2 regions of the Colwellia sp. BRX8-7 genome follow, and region 2 is predicted to be linked to the other one. Evidence: predicted binding sites of a transcription regulator. Region 2 holds the regulator's gene; the other holds the start of a gene.

Region 1 (8,504 bases), on a different contig from region 2:
TTATCTCATTGTTGATTGTTTTCTCATTACTGGCTATACCATTGAAGTCTTACTCTCAGGCAGTGATGATTATGATCGTTATTCCTTTTGGTATTATTGGTTCGGTCTTTGGCCACTTCCTTTTAGGTATGGACTTAAGTGCACTATCAGTTATGGGGATATTAGCGGCTGCGGGTGTGGTCGTTAATGACTCCTTAGTCATGGTTGATTATGTTAATAATGCCAGGAAATCAGGCGTCAAACTAAAAGATGCGGTAATACATGCCGGCACTAAACGTTTTAGAGCTATCATGTTAACGTCAATAACAACCTTTATTGGTTTAGTGCCTATCATCTTCTTTGAGGTAAGTGCCCAAGCACAAATCGTAATTCCAATGGCGATATCTTTAGCCTTTGGGGTATTATTTGCGACTATAGTTACACTGGTATTGATCCCAAGTTTATATCTTATTATTGAAGATATGAAAAAGATCTTTAAGCGTAAAAAGAAACAACCGCTTATTGCTGAAAACACAGGTGATTTATCGGTTAATTAATCGGTAGTATTTTTATCAAAGCCATTACTTTTGTAATGGCTTTTTTATGCGATTCATTAAATTTATTAACCAATATCTCTCTGCTAGCCTGGTCAAGAAAAGCTATCGTTAATAATAATAGCTGGCTATAATGGTGTTAATGCTAATATTAATAAATGAAGCGAACTCATTATAATGAAATATATTTATCTTTTTTCAACACTTACTCTCATGACAATAACGGGTTGTTCGACAACTGAAAATGCTTGCGAAGATATAACCATCGCGAGTGAACAGATTCAAATGTGCCAGTCACTGCAACGCCAAATAGCAGACGCCAAAGGTAAACCTATAAAACGAACTGAGTTAGAACGTCGTTATCAAGTTGACTGCATCGACATTCGCTACTATCGTGATGACAAACAACCAGCAATTTGTGGTAATAAACAAAAAATTGGCGAAGAAATTAAGACGCTTAAAAAAGAGGCTAATCAGTAAACGATTAAGCTCTTGGTCGCTTACTTTAAGGCAAACTTTAGGGTTTGCTTTTTTGTTTACTTTTCTTAAAATTAATCATCAAATGAGTGTGTCATATGTTTAAAAAAATAGTCGGTTTAGTCTTCACTTGTAGCTTTTTATTCTCATGTCAGCAAGCCGCTGAGGAAGTGACTAGCAGAGATACAGCCAATACCGAAGCTATTTCAGCCGCAGAGGTATCAATAATGCCTAAAAAAAGTTTGTCTGCTAAAGCGGAACCTGAGCAAATATCATTTACCGCAACAATTAAATATATGAATTTAGAAGGGGGCTTTTTTGGATTAGTTTCTAAAGAAGGTAAGCATTGGTTACCGCTGAATTTAGAAAAAGAATTCCAAAAAGATGGCGCTGTTATCAAAGTAACAGGCAAAGCTATCACGGGTATTATGACTATTCAGCAATGGGGAACTCCTTTTTCAATTACCGATATTGAATTAATTACTGCAGCGAATAAAGCGCCTGAAAATAAGAACCTGCAGTAGTTTTACTTACAGAGCGAAGGTTGCATCAATAATGTTAGATGACTAATGTTAGATGACTAATGTTAGATGACGATTTTTACCTGAAATGATGATTTGACAGATACCACGATATTCTTGTTCTGTCATTAGTGATACAAAGCTTTGGCTTAGTCATTCTGCCAATTGTATTAAGGTATGTAGCGGTGTTACTTACAGAGCGAAGGTTGCATCCATAATGTTAGATGACTAATGTTAGATGACTAATGTTAGGTGACGATTTTTACCTGAAATGATGATTTGATAGATACCACGATATTCTTGTTCTGTCATTACTGATACAAAGCTTTGGCTTAGTCATTCTGCCAATTGTATTAAGGTATGTAGCGGTGTTACTTGCAGAGCGAAGGTTGCATTAGTAATGTTAGGTGTCGATTTTCACCTGAAATGATGATTTGATAGATACCACGATATTCTTGTTCTGTCATTGGTGATACTGAGCTTTGGCTTAGTAATTCTGCCAATTGTGCCGTGGTGTTACTGTGTCCAAACACTACGGTGTTCTCTTGTTCTTTGATCAATTGCCAGGCGAGTTGCTCTAATTTATTGGGCGCATAATTTTTGATCGCAAGTTGTTGCTGTTGTGCTAGCGGTGTAGCCGTTGCCATAGTCCGTTGATAGCGCGTACTGTATATATTTTCTATTTCTGCATTCTCTAGAATACGAGCAAGTTCTTTTGCTCTATATGTACCGCATTGTGTTAATCCAGAATCTTCTTGTTCAGTTTTGTTTTCAGCATGACGAATTAAATAAAGGCTGTAGCTTTTACTTTCCTTTTGTACATAAGCGTTTTCAGTCGCATTAACGATTAAAAAAGGTATGTTGATAAAAAAAATTAACAGTAAAATTAATTTATTCATAACATACCTTTTTCGATTCATGCTTATTCACTGTTAAAATAAACGATTCAAACCATTCAATGCAGCAACACGAAATGCCTCAGCCATCGTTGGATAATTAAACGTGGTATTAACAAAGTATTCAATGGTATTACCGCCATTGGTTTGTTGCATAATTGCTTGACCAATATGAATGATTTCAGCCGCATTTTCACCAAAACAATGAATACCTAAAATTTCTTTAGTTTCGCTGTGAAAAAGTATCTTCAGGGAACCGACTAAACTATTTGATATTTGTGCTCTTGCTAAATGTTTGAACTGGGCACGACCAACCTCATACGGAATTTTTGCCGCGGTCAGTTCTTGTTCTGTTTTACCAACAGAGCTTATTTCTGGAATCGTGTAGATACCTGTAGGAATATCAGCAATAAGTTTTGCTGTACTTTGGTGATCTATCATCGCTGAAGCTGCTAACCGGCCTTGATCATAAGCGGCACTGGCTAAGCTTGGGTAACCAATGACATCACCTACCGCATATATATTGTCGACACTGGTTTGATATTGATCGTTGACTTTTAGTTGCCCACGTCCATCTGCTGATAATCCTGCATTTTCAACTTTTAAGTCGGCTGTATTACCTGTTCGCCCATTAGCAAAGAGTAAACAGTCGGCGCGCATTTTTTTACCTGATTCTAAATGAACAACCACAGAGTCGTCGGATGCTTCAACTCGTGCAATCGCTTCGCCATGACGGATCACTACACCATTATTCCATAAGTGGTAGCTGAGTGAATCAGACATTTCTGCATCTAAAAAAGAAAGCAGTCTATCTCGGGTATTAATTAAATCTACCTTTACACCTAAACCTCTAAATATAGAGGCGTATTCGGAACCAATAACACCAGCACCATAAATAATGATAGAACGGGGATCATGCTTAAGTGATAAGATGGTATCTGAGTCATAGACTCGCGGATGGTTAAAATCAATATCTTTAGGTCGGTAGGGATGTGAACCAGTAGCAATAACAATTTGCTTTGCCGTAATTTGTTCAATGGCGCCCTCGTTATTCACTATTCTAAGCGTATGGGCATCAATAAAAGACGCTTCACCCGAAATCAGTTCAACGCGGTTACGATCATAAAAGCCACTGCGTAGCTGCACTTGTTTACGAATAACCGAAGAGGCATGTTTAAGAATAGCTGGGAACGTTAAATGTTTTGCTTTTTCATGGCCTCTAAAAAGTGGGCTCGCGTTATACTCAATGAGTCGGCTAACACTTTGACGTAAAGCTTTTGAAGGAATAGTTCCCCAATGCGTACAACCACCGCCAACGTCTTTATATCGCTCAACAATAGCAACACGTTTTTCTTTTTTAGATAGCTCCATAGCCGTACCTTCGCCACCTGGTCCGGTACCTATAATTATTGCATCGTAATCGTAATCGTTATTTGTTTTCTTCTTCGTTTTAGCTTTATTTTGAGTTGCCAAAATCTTGCCTTAAATTCCTACTAAGATAAAAAAATTTTAGCAGGAATTTAGACATCTGACCATGTAAAAGCTTATTAATCTAGAGGGTTTATGCCAGTTGGGTTAATAAGCGTTGAAAATGTTGTTGCTGGTCTGCCAAGTGCTGCTTAAATTCTTGGTATTGCGCTGCTAATTCAGAGCTCTCAACGTCGGCGATTAATTTATCGCGCCTACTGGCAAGTAATTTTTTACGCACATCATAGTAGTCATTAATTCTACTAATGAGTAAATCATATTCTTGCTGTAGTTTTTCTCGCATTTGCTCCGCATTTGGATGAGAGAGTAACTTCTTCTGGCTACGTTTAAATACCATAGCTAAGCGCGCTTTTTCAATTTTGTCATCCGGATAAGTCCGTAGTTTTGAGGTAAGCTTCAAAAACTCACAACCCTTAATCAACCATTTAGTTGGATCAAACTGCCACCAACGAATGCCGTTACGATAATCATTTTCAAAAATATGATGATAGTTATGATAGCCCTCACCAAAAGTTAAAAAAGCAAGAAAGCCATTATCTCGTGCAGTATTTCTTTCTGTGTAAGTTTGTTTACCCCAGATATGTGCCAAAGAATTAATGAAAAAAGTAGTGTGATGGCTTAACACTAAACGCAAGAAACCGACTAAAAGTAAACTACTAATAATATCGCCGTGCCATAAACCAAATAAAATAGGTACACCAAAGTTCATTAATATTGTCAGCAACAAATAATTTCTGTGCTGCCACATTACAATAGCGTCTTTTTGTAAATCACGGGTATTGTCGTAATTAGCATATCGATGCGCTTGATACTCACGAAGCATCCAACCGATATGTGAATACCAAAAGCCTTTTTTAGCTGAATAGGGGTCTTTGTCATTATTATCGACATGCTTGTGATGAACTCTATGATCAGAAGCCCAATGTAATATACTATTTTGTAAGGCAAATGCACCACCTAGTGCAAAAATGAAACGCAGCGAAGCATGTGCTTGATAGGTTTTGTGCGACCATAATCGGTGATAGCCAGCAGTAATAGACATACCACAATAGATAAAGCAGCATAGTGCTACTACAAGTTCAGTGGTATCAAAACCGTGTGTTATTGCTCGATACGGGACGCCAATTGCGGCAACTAAAAAGGTAATTAAAAACACACTAAAATTTAGCCAAACGATTTTAGGTTTATTCATGTAATAAGAATTCCATCAGTAAAAAAACGAACACTAAGTAAACAATTTCAGTGTACACGTGTACTCTATTTTAACTTTGATCACTTTTCAGTCAAGGTAATTTTTATTAAACTTTTTATCTTCAATCAATAATACTGGATTTAAATGTAGATGTTAGTGATCAAGTTTCTAGTAAATAGATGAAAATTCAGTATGATATAAACAGGCTAAAGTATAGGTTAATTAAGTAATGAGCGGGATTCGGGCACAGCAAAAAGAAAAAACACGTCGACAAATAATTGATGCTGCTCTTGGGCAGTTAAGTAGTGAACGTAGCTTTTCGAGTTTGAGCTTACGGGAAGTCGCTAAAGAGGCTGGCTTAGCACCAACATCATTTTATCGACATTTTTCTGATATGAACGAACTAGGTTTGACGCTGGTCGATGAAGCGGGTTTAACTTTGCGTCAATTAATGCGACAAGCTCGCCAACGAATTGAAAAAGGTGGTTCTGTCATTCAAATATCTGTCGTTACCTTTATGGAGTTTATTGAAAGTAACGGTAATATATTTCGCTTATTATTACGAGAGCGTTCTGGAACGTCAGCTGCTTTTCGAGCGGCGGTAAATCGAGAAGTGCGTTATTTCACCTTAGAACTATGTGATTATTTACAGCAAGCAAATAAATTGAATGCGGATGTGGCTTTTTTACAAGCCGATGCAGCGGTGACTATCGTATTTAGTGCTGGCTCTGATGCATTAGATGTTGATAAAGAGGATCGTCAACAAATTTCAATGCGTACCATTCAGCAGCTGCGCTTTATAGCACGGGGAGCTGCTGAATTTAGCAATAGGGGAGTAAAAAAGTAAAAACGTTACTTTTTACGTGAAAGTATCACACCTGTTTCAACATGGTGGGTATATGGAAACTGATCAAATAACGCAAATTTTTCAATATTGTGTGTCTTTATTAGTTCAACTAAGTTTTCTTTTAATGTCTCAGGATTACATGAGATATAAACAATACGTTCAAATCGGCTGACTAACTCAACGCTGTCAGGGTCAAGGCCAGCTCTTGGTGGATCAACTAATACTGTATCGTAATTATAGCTTTTAAGATCGAAACCTTCTAGACGACGAAATACTCGCTCACCGTTCATCGCTTGACTAAAATCTTCACTAGACATTCTTATTATATCAACATTGGTTAACTGGTTTGCGGTGATATTATTTTGTGCTGATTTTACTGATGTTTTCGATATTTCAGTACCTAAAACCCGATCAAAGTTTTCAGCGAGTGCGATACTAAAGTTACCATTACCACAATAGAGTTCGATTAAGTCACCACCGATATTTTGTGTGCCTTGCTTTGCCCAAAGTAGCATTTGCTCATTAACGTGCCCATTAGGCTGTGTAAAACTATTTTCTACTTGCTCGTAGATATAAGTTTTATCGCCAACAGTTAACTTCTCAGTGACATAATCTTTATCAAGGATAAATTTTTGTTTTTTAGCACGGCCAATAATATCAACAGGGGCTATTGCTGAAAGGGTTGATTTTAGTGTTGCCGCTTCAGTTAGCCATTCTTCATCTAATTGTCTGTGATACAACAAGCTTATTAAAAGCTCGCCACTGAGCGTTGATAAAAAATCGACTTGAAATAATCGATGACGAAGTGACGGTTTATCTTTAATTTCGTCAAGCAAGGCTTTCATAGCTTGATTAATGAGTTTACTGGCAACCGGAAAAGTGTCGACGCGATACTTTTCTTTCGTTTCACTATTAAACATAATATAAAATAAGTCATCATTGTCATGCCAAACTCTAAATTCTGCTCGTAATCTATAGTTTAAAGGCTCTGATCGAAAAACATCAAAATTTGGTAAGTCAAAATCACTAAACAATTTAGCGATATCATCCTGTTTGTTATCAAGTTGTTTATCATAAAATTGTGGTGCAATGTGACTAAACATATATAAGCCTTAAACGTAGAAAGAATTAAACAATATTATACCCAACTCTAGTGAGTATTAAAGAGGCGCTGAGTTTAGCGATTGTGATTACTTTGTCTAGTCATTTGTCTATAATTTTCTTACAAGAGATTGACTTCTTGCTAAAGTTTTACGAAAAAATGCCGATATAATAGCCATATTAAATTTAAGGATCTTTAGATCTTTGATTGTGTTTAATTAAAATTTAATTAGATACTGGAGAGTAACAATGAATAAAATTGATAATCAGACAAGGTTGCCGAATTATTTAGGGCAAAGTCGTAAAAGTGAACCAGCAAATAATGAAGTCGTTAAACGAGAAATGCCAGCAGAGTCAGTTAATACACTGGCATTAAACCATCGTGCTGCCATTACGATGAAAATTATATCTCAATCAATTTCTAGTCAGATTTCAGCAAATTTTCAAAAGATTACCGATGCACCACAAGCAACTAATGTAGTGATGAGTGATATCAGTAAAACAGCGTTAACTGAAAGCGAGCCATCAACTAGCCTTTTTGATTTCGAAGCAGTGGCTCGTAATGTTATGGACTTTGTTAGCGCGAGTATCTTAGCTGCCCAAGCAAATGGAGCGAGTGAGGACAAGTTGAAAGAGATGTTTGAGCAGGGGCGTGCTGGGGCGAATTTAGGTATTGATCAAGCAAAAGGCGATTTAAAAGATCTCGCCATGCTTGACGATGACTTAAACCAAGGTATAGAAAAAAGTCGTACGCTTATTAACAAGGGAATTGATGACCTCCATGAACAAATGTTTCCTTCAGCCAATAAATCAAATGAGAAGGTATCAGAGTTAACGCCAATTATCAGTTCTACAGCAATTGATAGCGAATTATACACAAGCAATTCAAAAAGTAGCGAGCTGAGTATTACTACTACTGACGGTGATGTAGTTTCAATATCATTTAGCGAATTACAAGAATATGCCAGTAAAGAAGCTTACCAGTATCAAGAGAGTAGCCAAGGGGGATCGATAAATTATAGTAGTACCAGTAGTCAGTATCATGAAATCAACTTTTCTTATAGCGTAGAGGGTGAACTTGATGATGATGAAAAAGCAGCAATCGAAGCATTAATTAAAGACGTAAATTCATTACAAAAAGATTTCTTTAATGGCGATGTTAATAAAGCTTTTGAAAAAGCAGTTGAACTTGGCTTCGATAATAAACAGATAACTAGTTTTAGTATGGACTTGCAACAAACAAAAACCAGTTATGTTAGCCAAGCGTATACAGCAGTGGCAGAGTTGGATGATAAATTAGCGCCTAGTGTCGGAAAAGACCTGAGGCCTTTAATTGACTTCTTAGATCAGTTTAACCAACTACAAGAACAAGCAGATAAAATATTTTCTAAGAATGATGATGCTTTTGGTCAGTTACTTGATGCAGTCTTTAAAGCTGAGTTTGGTGAC
Region 2 (8,504 bases):
GGGAGTACAAGTTTACGGCCGATAAATTTAAAGAAGTGGTTGAATGGGGTGAGTGGATGTTTGTTACCGCGTTATCGTTAGCATTAGCGCCACTAACGGCTATGTTACTGATTAACTTTTCTTTTGGAGTTATGACGCGAGCAGCTCCGCAATTAAATATTTTTGCGATAGGTTTTCCGGTAACTATGTGTGCTGGTTTGTTGATTATGTGGTTAACGATGGGTAACTTTTTTACGCATTATGAATTGCAATGGCAACGGGCACTCGATTTTAGCTGTTACCTCATAAATTGTAAGGCGAACTAATGGCTGATGCAGGTAGCGGTGAAAAAACAGAAGAACCTACGGCTAAGAAAATTGCTGATGCGAGAAAAAAAGGTCAAATAGCACGTTCAAAAGATTTAGGCACTATGTTTGTGTTGGTGGGGAGTGCTGTTGCAATAATGCTGGTCGGCGGTATGTTGACTGAAAGCTTAGCCGGAATTATGAAACGGTCATTTAGCTTGAGCCGTGAAGAAGTCATGGACATTCATGCGTTATACAATGTGCTTAGGGGCTCGGTAGGCTCGTTAGTAGCGCCAATGTTGTGGATATTCTCTATTATTATTGTCGCCGCTTTTATTGGCAATACTATGTTGGGAGGGATGAGTTTTTCTGCTGAGGCTATGGCGCCAAAGGCTAGTAAGTTGTCACCTTTAGCCGGTTTAAAGCGTATGTTTGGCATAAAAGCTTTAGTCGAGTTATTCAAGTCGTTAATGAAATTTTTTGTGGTTTTTATTGTCGCGTATCTGTTGTTAAGTAGTTTGTTTCCAGAGATATTAGGTCTTAGTTTGGAGCTGATCCCACTGAGTTTAGAGCACTCGGTAACTTTATTACAGTGGATGTTTTTAGCATTAGCCTTATCGGTAGGTATTATTGCTGCGATTGATGCGCCCTATCAAACTTGGGATCACAACCGTCAGTTAAAAATGACAAAGCAAGAAATTAAAGACGAAATGAAAAATTCAGAGGGTAGTCCTGAAATCAAAGGTCGTATTCGTCGTACTCAATATGAAATGTCACAGCGTAAAATGATGCAAGAAGTGCCAGACTCTGATGTGGTTATTACCAATCCTACCCATTATGCGGTTGCGTTGAAATATGATGTCACCGCCGGTGGTGCGCCAATGTTAGTGGCAAAAGGTATTGATGAAATGGCGATGCATATTCGTACTATCGCTAAAGAAAATAATGTTGAAATTATTGCTTCTCCGGCATTAGCACGGTCTTTATATTACAGTGCAGACGCCAATCAAGAAATCCCAGAAGAGCTCTTCGCTGCAGTTGCTCAAGTGTTAGCTTTTATTTTTCAACTTAACGAACATAAAAAAGGTAAAGCCAAAAGGCCGAAACCGATTGCTAAAAATCTTCCTATCCCCGATGAATTCAAATATTAATACTATTTATAATCATTAAGTTAAATATTTTTTGTCGATTTATTCATCACTCTAATTATTTTTAATCGACGTTGGTCTACTTATTGCTATTTCATGGTATGCGTCAAAAAAATATCATAAGAGTAATATGCAGTTAATTGCTTCATTTAAAGAGTTCAAAAAAAGTAAAATAAACCTATTTTCTGGTTTAGGTACGCCAATATTAATCATGGCGGCGCTTGGTATGGTTATTTTACCTATGCCGGCATTTTTACTCGATATACTTTTTTCTTTTAATATTGCCTTATCTTTGGTGGTATTACTGATCACCGTTTATACCTTAAAACCTCTTGAATTTGGCTCTTTTCCTGCCGTACTGTTAATTGCCACTATTTTACGTTTAGCACTAAATGTCGCGAGTACACGAGTAGTGCTACTTGAAGGCCATGAAGGGCCTGATGCTGCTGGTAAAGTTATTGAAGCCTTTGGCTCTGTGGTTATTGGTGGTAACTATGCGGTTGGTTTAGTGGTTTTTGTTATCTTAATTATTATTAACTTTGTGGTTGTTACTAAAGGTGCAGGGCGTATTGCTGAAGTAACCGCGCGCTTTACTCTCGATGCTATGCCCGGTAAGCAAATGGCAATCGATGCTGATTTGAATGCTGGCTTTATTACTGCTGACCAAGCAAGAGAAAGACGTATCGAAGTCACCAGTGAAGCTGATTTCTATGGCTCTATGGATGGTGCCAGTAAGTTTGTTAAAGGTGATGCAGTTGCCGGCATATTAATTTTATTGATTAATATTATCGGTGGACTCGTTATCGGTATGGTACAGCATGATTTAAGCTTTGACAGAGCGGTTGAAATATACACCTTATTAACGATTGGAGATGGCCTAGTTGCGCAAATTCCAGGTCTACTTTTATCGGTAGGTACGGCGATTGTTGTTACACGACAAAACACCTCTCAAGACATGGGCGAGCAAGTCAGCAGCCAATTAGGTCAAGAACGTTCTTTGTATATTGCTGCCGCCGTTATGTTTGTCATGGGGGTTATTCCGGGCATGCCACACTTTGCGTTTTTATTCTTTGCTTTCATGATCGCTGGAACCGCCTTTTTAAGTGGAAAGTATAAAATTGCCAAAGAAAAACAATTAGCGGATAAGTCAGATGCTGAACAGGTTGAAACCCAGCAACAAGAAGCAGAAGTAAAAGACTTAGGTTGGGACGATGTTAACCATGTTGACATTATCGGCTTAGAAATTGGTTATCGCCTAATACCTCTAGTAGATAAATCTCAAGGTGGGGAACTCCTTAACCGTATTAAAGGTGTTCGTAAAAAACTTTCCCAAGAATTTGGCTTTCTAGTGCCAGCGGTACATATTCGCGATAATCTTGATTTAGACCCTAATGTTTATCAAATATCATTAATGGGCGTGACTATCGGTGAAGCTGAAATTAGACACGATCATGAATTAGCGATAAATCCAGGGCAAGTGTTTGGCAAACTTGACGGCGTGGCAACAATCGATCCTGCTTTTGGACTAGAAGCGGTATGGATAAAACCAGCACAACGCGAACATGCTCAGTCTTTAGGCTATACCGTGGTTGACGCATCAACTGTCCTTGCCACTCATTTAAGTCAAATACTAACAAATAACGCGGCACAGTTACTTGGTCATGAAGAAGTACAAAACCTTCTTGATATGCTAGGCAAAAATTATCCTAAATTAATTGAAGGGTTCATCCCTGATGTTTTATCACTGGGTACTTTGGTTAAAGTACTACAAAACCTAATGAATGAAGGTGTTGCTGTTCGTGATATGCGCAGTATTATTCAAACGTTAGTTGAATATGGTCCTAAGTCCCAAGACCCTGAAATTTTAACCGCCGCTGTTCGTATTACCTTGCGTAAATTCATTGTTCAAGAGTTAGTGGGACCCGTGACTGAGGTACCTGTCATAACTTTGGCGCCAGAGTTGGAACAGATGTTGCACCAGTCTATGCAAATGGCTGGCGACGATGGTGCTGGCATTGAACCAGGTTTAGCAGAACGGTTACAGAAATCATTAGCTGATGGTGCTCAACAACAAGAAATGGCGGGTGATACGCCAATATTGTTAACCTCAGGGATTTTAAGAGCGGTACTGGCTAAATTTGTTAAATATACTATTCCAGGCTTGCGGGTGATTTCATACCAAGAAATTCCTGATGATAAGCAGATAAAAATAGTAAGCGCCATAGGTCAATAATTACGATATCAGTAATGAGCAGCAGAAAATATTTGCGGTTAAATGAATAAGTCATTAACAGCGATTGCAGTTGATAAGGGGTTAGTTTTGAAAATTAAACGTTTTGTAGCAAAAGATATGAGAAGTGCGCTGACACAAATCAAAGACGAGCTAGGTGCTGACGCTGTGATTATGTCAAATAAACGCGTACCTGAAGGCGTTGAACTAATGGCTGCGGTTGACAACAACGTAGAAATTAAGGCAGCACAACCCGTAATGCAAAATTCTCCTGAAAACAACTCAACAGCGCAAGCAACAAACAGTTTTGACCGTTCGATTGACAATGATGTGGTCAATATTAGACAAAATAATCCTTTGACCAGTCCTAGTGTTTCGCACAACTCGGCAGCAGAAGATACCCGCTTACCCTCAGACAGTTTAGCGGCTTTATTAAGTCGTCAAGTTCAGCAAGCACCTGCAAATATTGGTCAAGGTATTAATCAAGCTCAGCATGATAAAATCGTCCAGGCAGCCGCTAAGCTAAATAATCCAAATAACTCAGCGCAAGTTTCAACGCCAACACCGTCAAGCAATATTGAGCAGCAATTTAAAAGCTTCACCGACCGTTTAGAGCAAAATAGCCAAGAACAAGGTGATGAACAATCAAGCGACTCATATCAACAGCCGGTGATGAACCAAGCACAGTCTTTAGTAAGCGATGGCTTACCGCCACAAAATGTAAATAACGCCGACTTAGAGAAAATGAAACACGAAATGTCTTCTATTCGTGAATTACTAGAACATCAAATTTCGGGGTTAATGTGGCAGGATATGGCGCAAAAAGATCCCGCTCGTGCGATGTTGGTTAATCGACTAATGTCTTTGGGTATGAGCGAACAAGTTTCAGATCAAATTGCAGGTTATATTCCAGCACAAAAAAATGACCAAGATACTTGGTTATTAGCGAAGAAATTTATCAGCCAACAAATTAATACCACTAATAATGACATTATTCATCGTGGTGGCGTGGTTTCATTAGTGGGACCTACCGGCGTAGGTAAAACAACTACCGTAGCTAAACTCGCGGCGCGGTTTGCTCAGATTCATGGCGCAGACCAAGTGGTGATGATCTCAACAGATAACTACCGTATTGCTGGATTTGAACAATTAGCCACTTACGGCCGAATTATTGGTTGTGATGTAAAGCTTGCTGGTGATGCAAAAACCTTAGATACATTGTTGCAACAGTTCTCCAAAAAGAAACTGATACTTATTGATACTGCAGGTATGGGGCAACGTGATATGCGTTTAGCTAAACACCTAACTACTTTAGTTTCTAATGCAAGGGTCAGAATTCGCAACTATTTAGTGTTAGCTGCTAATACTCAGCAACGAGTTATGCAAGAAAATGTTGATCGCTTTAAAAAAGTACCTTTAGCTGGCTGTATTTATACTAAACTTGATGAAAGCCTTAGCATAGGAGAAATAATTTCCACTTCGATTCAAAACGGTTTAGCGATAGGCTACTTAACGGATGGACAAAGAGTTCCTGAAGATATTAAAGTTGCAAATGCTGAAAAACTCGTTACGCTAGCAGATAAAATGAGCGCGAAAAATCAAATTAATAATCCAATAAATTGGCGAACAGCACCGATGAGTGCTAATACAGCTGTATTTCCATAACTTGTTCTAAATATGTGAATTTTGAAGCTATAAAAATATGCAGATTAAATGATTATAGGGTTATACTAAATTAAATTGATAGCTATTCGTAAGAAAGTAGAGAAATACGATAAATGAATGATCAAGCAAGTGGCTTAAGAAAAATGCAAAATTCAGCACCGGTAAAAGTCATTGCTGTATCTGGAGGTAAAGGCGGAGTAGGTAAAACTAACGTTTCGCTTAATACCGCTATTGCACTTGGACAATTAGGACAACGAGTTTTAGTTTTAGATGCCGATTTAGGCTTGGCTAATGTCGATGTTATGCTAGGTTTGCGGGTAAAACGTAACTTATCACATGTGCTTTCTGGCGAATGTGAATTAGACGATATAATTATTGAAGGTCCCGCTGGTATTAATATCATTCCTGCTACGTCTGGTTCACAATCTATGGTCGATTTAACGCCTGCTGAACATGCGGGTTTAATTCGCGCTTTTAGTGATATGAACACAAAGTTTGATGTACTTATTGTTGACACTGCAGCCGGTATTTCCGACATGGTACTAAGCTTTTGCCGTGCCTCACAAGATGTGATGTTAGTGGTCTGTGATGAACCAACCTCTATTACTGATTGCTACGCCTTAATGAAATTATTAAGTCGAGATCATGGCGTATTTAAATTTAAAGTTGTTGCTAACATGGTGAGAACGCCAAGAGAAGGACAGCAACTCTTTGGTAAGCTTTCTAAAGTTACCGATCGATTTTTAGATGTTGCACTTGAACTAGTAGCAGTCATTCCATTTGACGAAAATATAAGAAATTCCGTTAGAAAACAAAAAGTAATTGTTGAAGCTTATCCACAATCGCCTGCAGCGGTTGCTTTTAAATCTTTAGCAGGTAATTTAATTAAATGGCCGGTGCCTAAACAAGCATCAGGTCATTTAGAGTTTTTTATTGAGCAATTGTTAGAACATTAATAACAATAGTAATCAGGTATGAGTACGTTGTTGAAAGTTCTTTATCTTTCCTATAATTTAGCGAGTGAGCGATAGTGGTAAAACCAAATGCTTACAGTATTCAAACTGATAAATCTGCTATAATTTCGCAGCATACAGTTTTAGTGAAAAGAATCGCTTATCACCTATTAGCAAGGTTGCCTGCGAGCGTACAGGTTGATGACCTTATTCAGTCAGGCATGATAGGCCTGCTTGAAGCGTCTAATAATTTTGATCACGGCAAAGGTGCAAGTTTTGAAACCTTTGCTGGTATCCGTATCCGTGGTGCTATGCTTGATGAAATACGCCGTGGTGACTGGACTCCCCGCTCTGTTCATAAAAATAGCCGCATGGTCAGTGAAGCGATAAAATTGCTTGAAGCAAGTTTAGGTCGTGATGTAACTGATATTGAAGTTGCTGAAAAACTTGATATTTCGTTAAATGACTACCATCATATTCTAAGTGAAGTAAGTACCGGTAAAATAATTGGTATTGAAGACTTAAGTACGGGGGCAGATGCTATATCGAATATGGAAGATGTGAATAATAACGATCCCTATGATAATTTTGAAAAAATAGTTTTTAAAAAATCGTTAACAGCATGCATTTCCACTTTACCCGAACGCGAAGCTCTAGTACTGTCACTATATTACGACGAAGAATTAAATCTTCGAGAAATTGGTCAAGTGCTTGATGTAAGTGAGTCGCGTGTTAGCCAAATTCACAGTCAAGCGATGCATAGGTTAAAAGGACGTATGCAATCTTGGCAAAGTTGAGTAGAATATAAATATAATCACAATTTTAAAATGTTCTCACCGGAGGGTGCCTTGGATAAAAATATGAAAGTTCTTGTTGTTGATGATTTTTCAACAATGAGACGTATCGTCAAAAACTTGTTACGAGATTTAGGTTTCACTAACATTTCAGAAGCAGATGACGGTAGCACTGCTTTACCGATGTTAAAAGAAGGCTCTTTTGACTTTGTTGTAACTGATTGGAATATGCCAGGTATGCAAGGTATTGATTTGCTCAAAGCCATCCGTGCCGATGCTAAGTTATCACATATCCCAGTATTGCTGATTACTGCTGAAGCAAAGAAAGAACAAATCGTGATGGCGGCTCAAGCGGGTGTTAATGGCTATATTGTAAAACCATTTACCGCAGCGACGTTAAACGCCAAGTTAGATAAAATATTTCAACGCTTAGGTTAATTCCTTAATTAGATAGATAATTAATTAATTAATCTAAACGTGAGGTTTTTGCATGAGTGCGAATACAAATGGGCATGTTTCTTTGGAAGAAGCAAAGCTACTGGTCGAATATTTAGAAAGTGGTCAACAAGACAAGGCAGATGAATTAATTGCTGAAATTCAAAATCCAATTAATTCTGAGTTGTTTGCTGAGATAGGCAAGCTGACTCGTCAACTACATGACTCATTAAATAATTTTCAATTAGATTCTAGGTTAAATGATTTAGCGACAGCAGATATCCCCGATGCTCAAGAACGTCTAAACTACGTTATAACGCGAACGGAAGAAGCCGCTAATAAAACCATGGATGCCGTTGAATCTATTTTTCCCGTTGTGGATACGATACAAAAGCAAATAAAGGCTGTTAATCCGTTATGGCAAAAATTAATGCATAACAAATTGGATTTAATCGAATTTAAAAGTTTATGTGTTGATATAGATTTATTATTAAAAACGACAGATAGAGAATCAGTGCGTATGCATGATTTAATGACTGATGTTTTGATGGCACAAGATTTTCAAGATTTAACCGGACAAGTTATTCGTAAAGTTATTGATCTAGTTCGTGAAGTAGAGGATAGCTTGATTGGTATGCTAACCGCTTTTGGTATTACGACAGATAGTAATGCAGAGCGAAGTAAACCTAAAGTAGGTGATAACTTAGTTGAAGGCCCGATCGTTAATACAGCACAACGTGATGATGTTGTCGCTGACCAAGATGATGTTGATGACCTTTTATCAAGTTTAGGATTTTAATAGGAGTTGCTGGATGTCATTTGAGCAAGATGAAGAGATTCTTCAGGATTTTTTAATAGAAGCTGGAGAAATACTTGAAACGCTTTCGGAACAACTCGTAGAACTTGAAAACGACCCCGATAATGCCGAATTATTAAATGCTATTTTTAGAGGTTTTCACACCGTTAAAGGTGGGGCCGGATTTTTAGCATTACAT

The links. Region 2 encodes FliA, which starts transcription of late flagellar genes. Its sites were predicted from a motif close to CTAAAGNTNNNNNNNNNNNNGCCGATA; they were not measured.
Region 1: H4J57_RS06065 (DUF5610 domain-containing protein) is a predicted target of FliA. The motif match lies at 7,198-7,224, and genes of this name have one in related genera.

The regions. Positions count from the first base shown of each region.
Region 1 is NZ_JACGVP010000004.1:274,394-282,897, forward strand. Features, by position in the region: gene H4J57_RS06025 (efflux RND transporter permease subunit) at 1-536, shown strand, start outside; gene H4J57_RS06030 (hypothetical protein) at 711-1,013, shown strand; gene H4J57_RS06035 (hypothetical protein) at 1,109-1,534, shown strand; gene H4J57_RS06040 (histidine phosphatase family protein) at 1,903-2,430, opposite strand; gene sthA (Si-specific NAD(P)(+) transhydrogenase) at 2,464-3,900, opposite strand; gene H4J57_RS06050 (fatty acid desaturase) at 3,989-5,107, opposite strand; gene fabR (HTH-type transcriptional repressor FabR) at 5,337-5,954, shown strand; gene trmA (tRNA (uridine(54)-C5)-methyltransferase TrmA) at 5,960-7,057, opposite strand; gene H4J57_RS06065 (DUF5610 domain-containing protein) at 7,305-8,504, shown strand, end outside.
Region 2 is NZ_JACGVP010000001.1:167,906-176,409, reverse strand. Features, by position in the region: gene fliR (flagellar biosynthetic protein FliR) at 1-305, shown strand, start outside; gene flhB (flagellar biosynthesis protein FlhB) at 305-1,435, shown strand; gene flhA (flagellar biosynthesis protein FlhA) at 1,563-3,665, shown strand; gene flhF (flagellar biosynthesis protein FlhF) at 3,753-5,327, shown strand; gene H4J57_RS00730 (MinD/ParA family protein) at 5,441-6,283, shown strand; gene H4J57_RS00725 (RNA polymerase sigma factor FliA) at 6,358-7,077, shown strand; gene cheY (chemotaxis response regulator CheY) at 7,129-7,512, shown strand; gene H4J57_RS00715 (protein phosphatase CheZ) at 7,565-8,308, shown strand; gene H4J57_RS00710 (chemotaxis protein CheA) at 8,322-8,504, shown strand, end outside.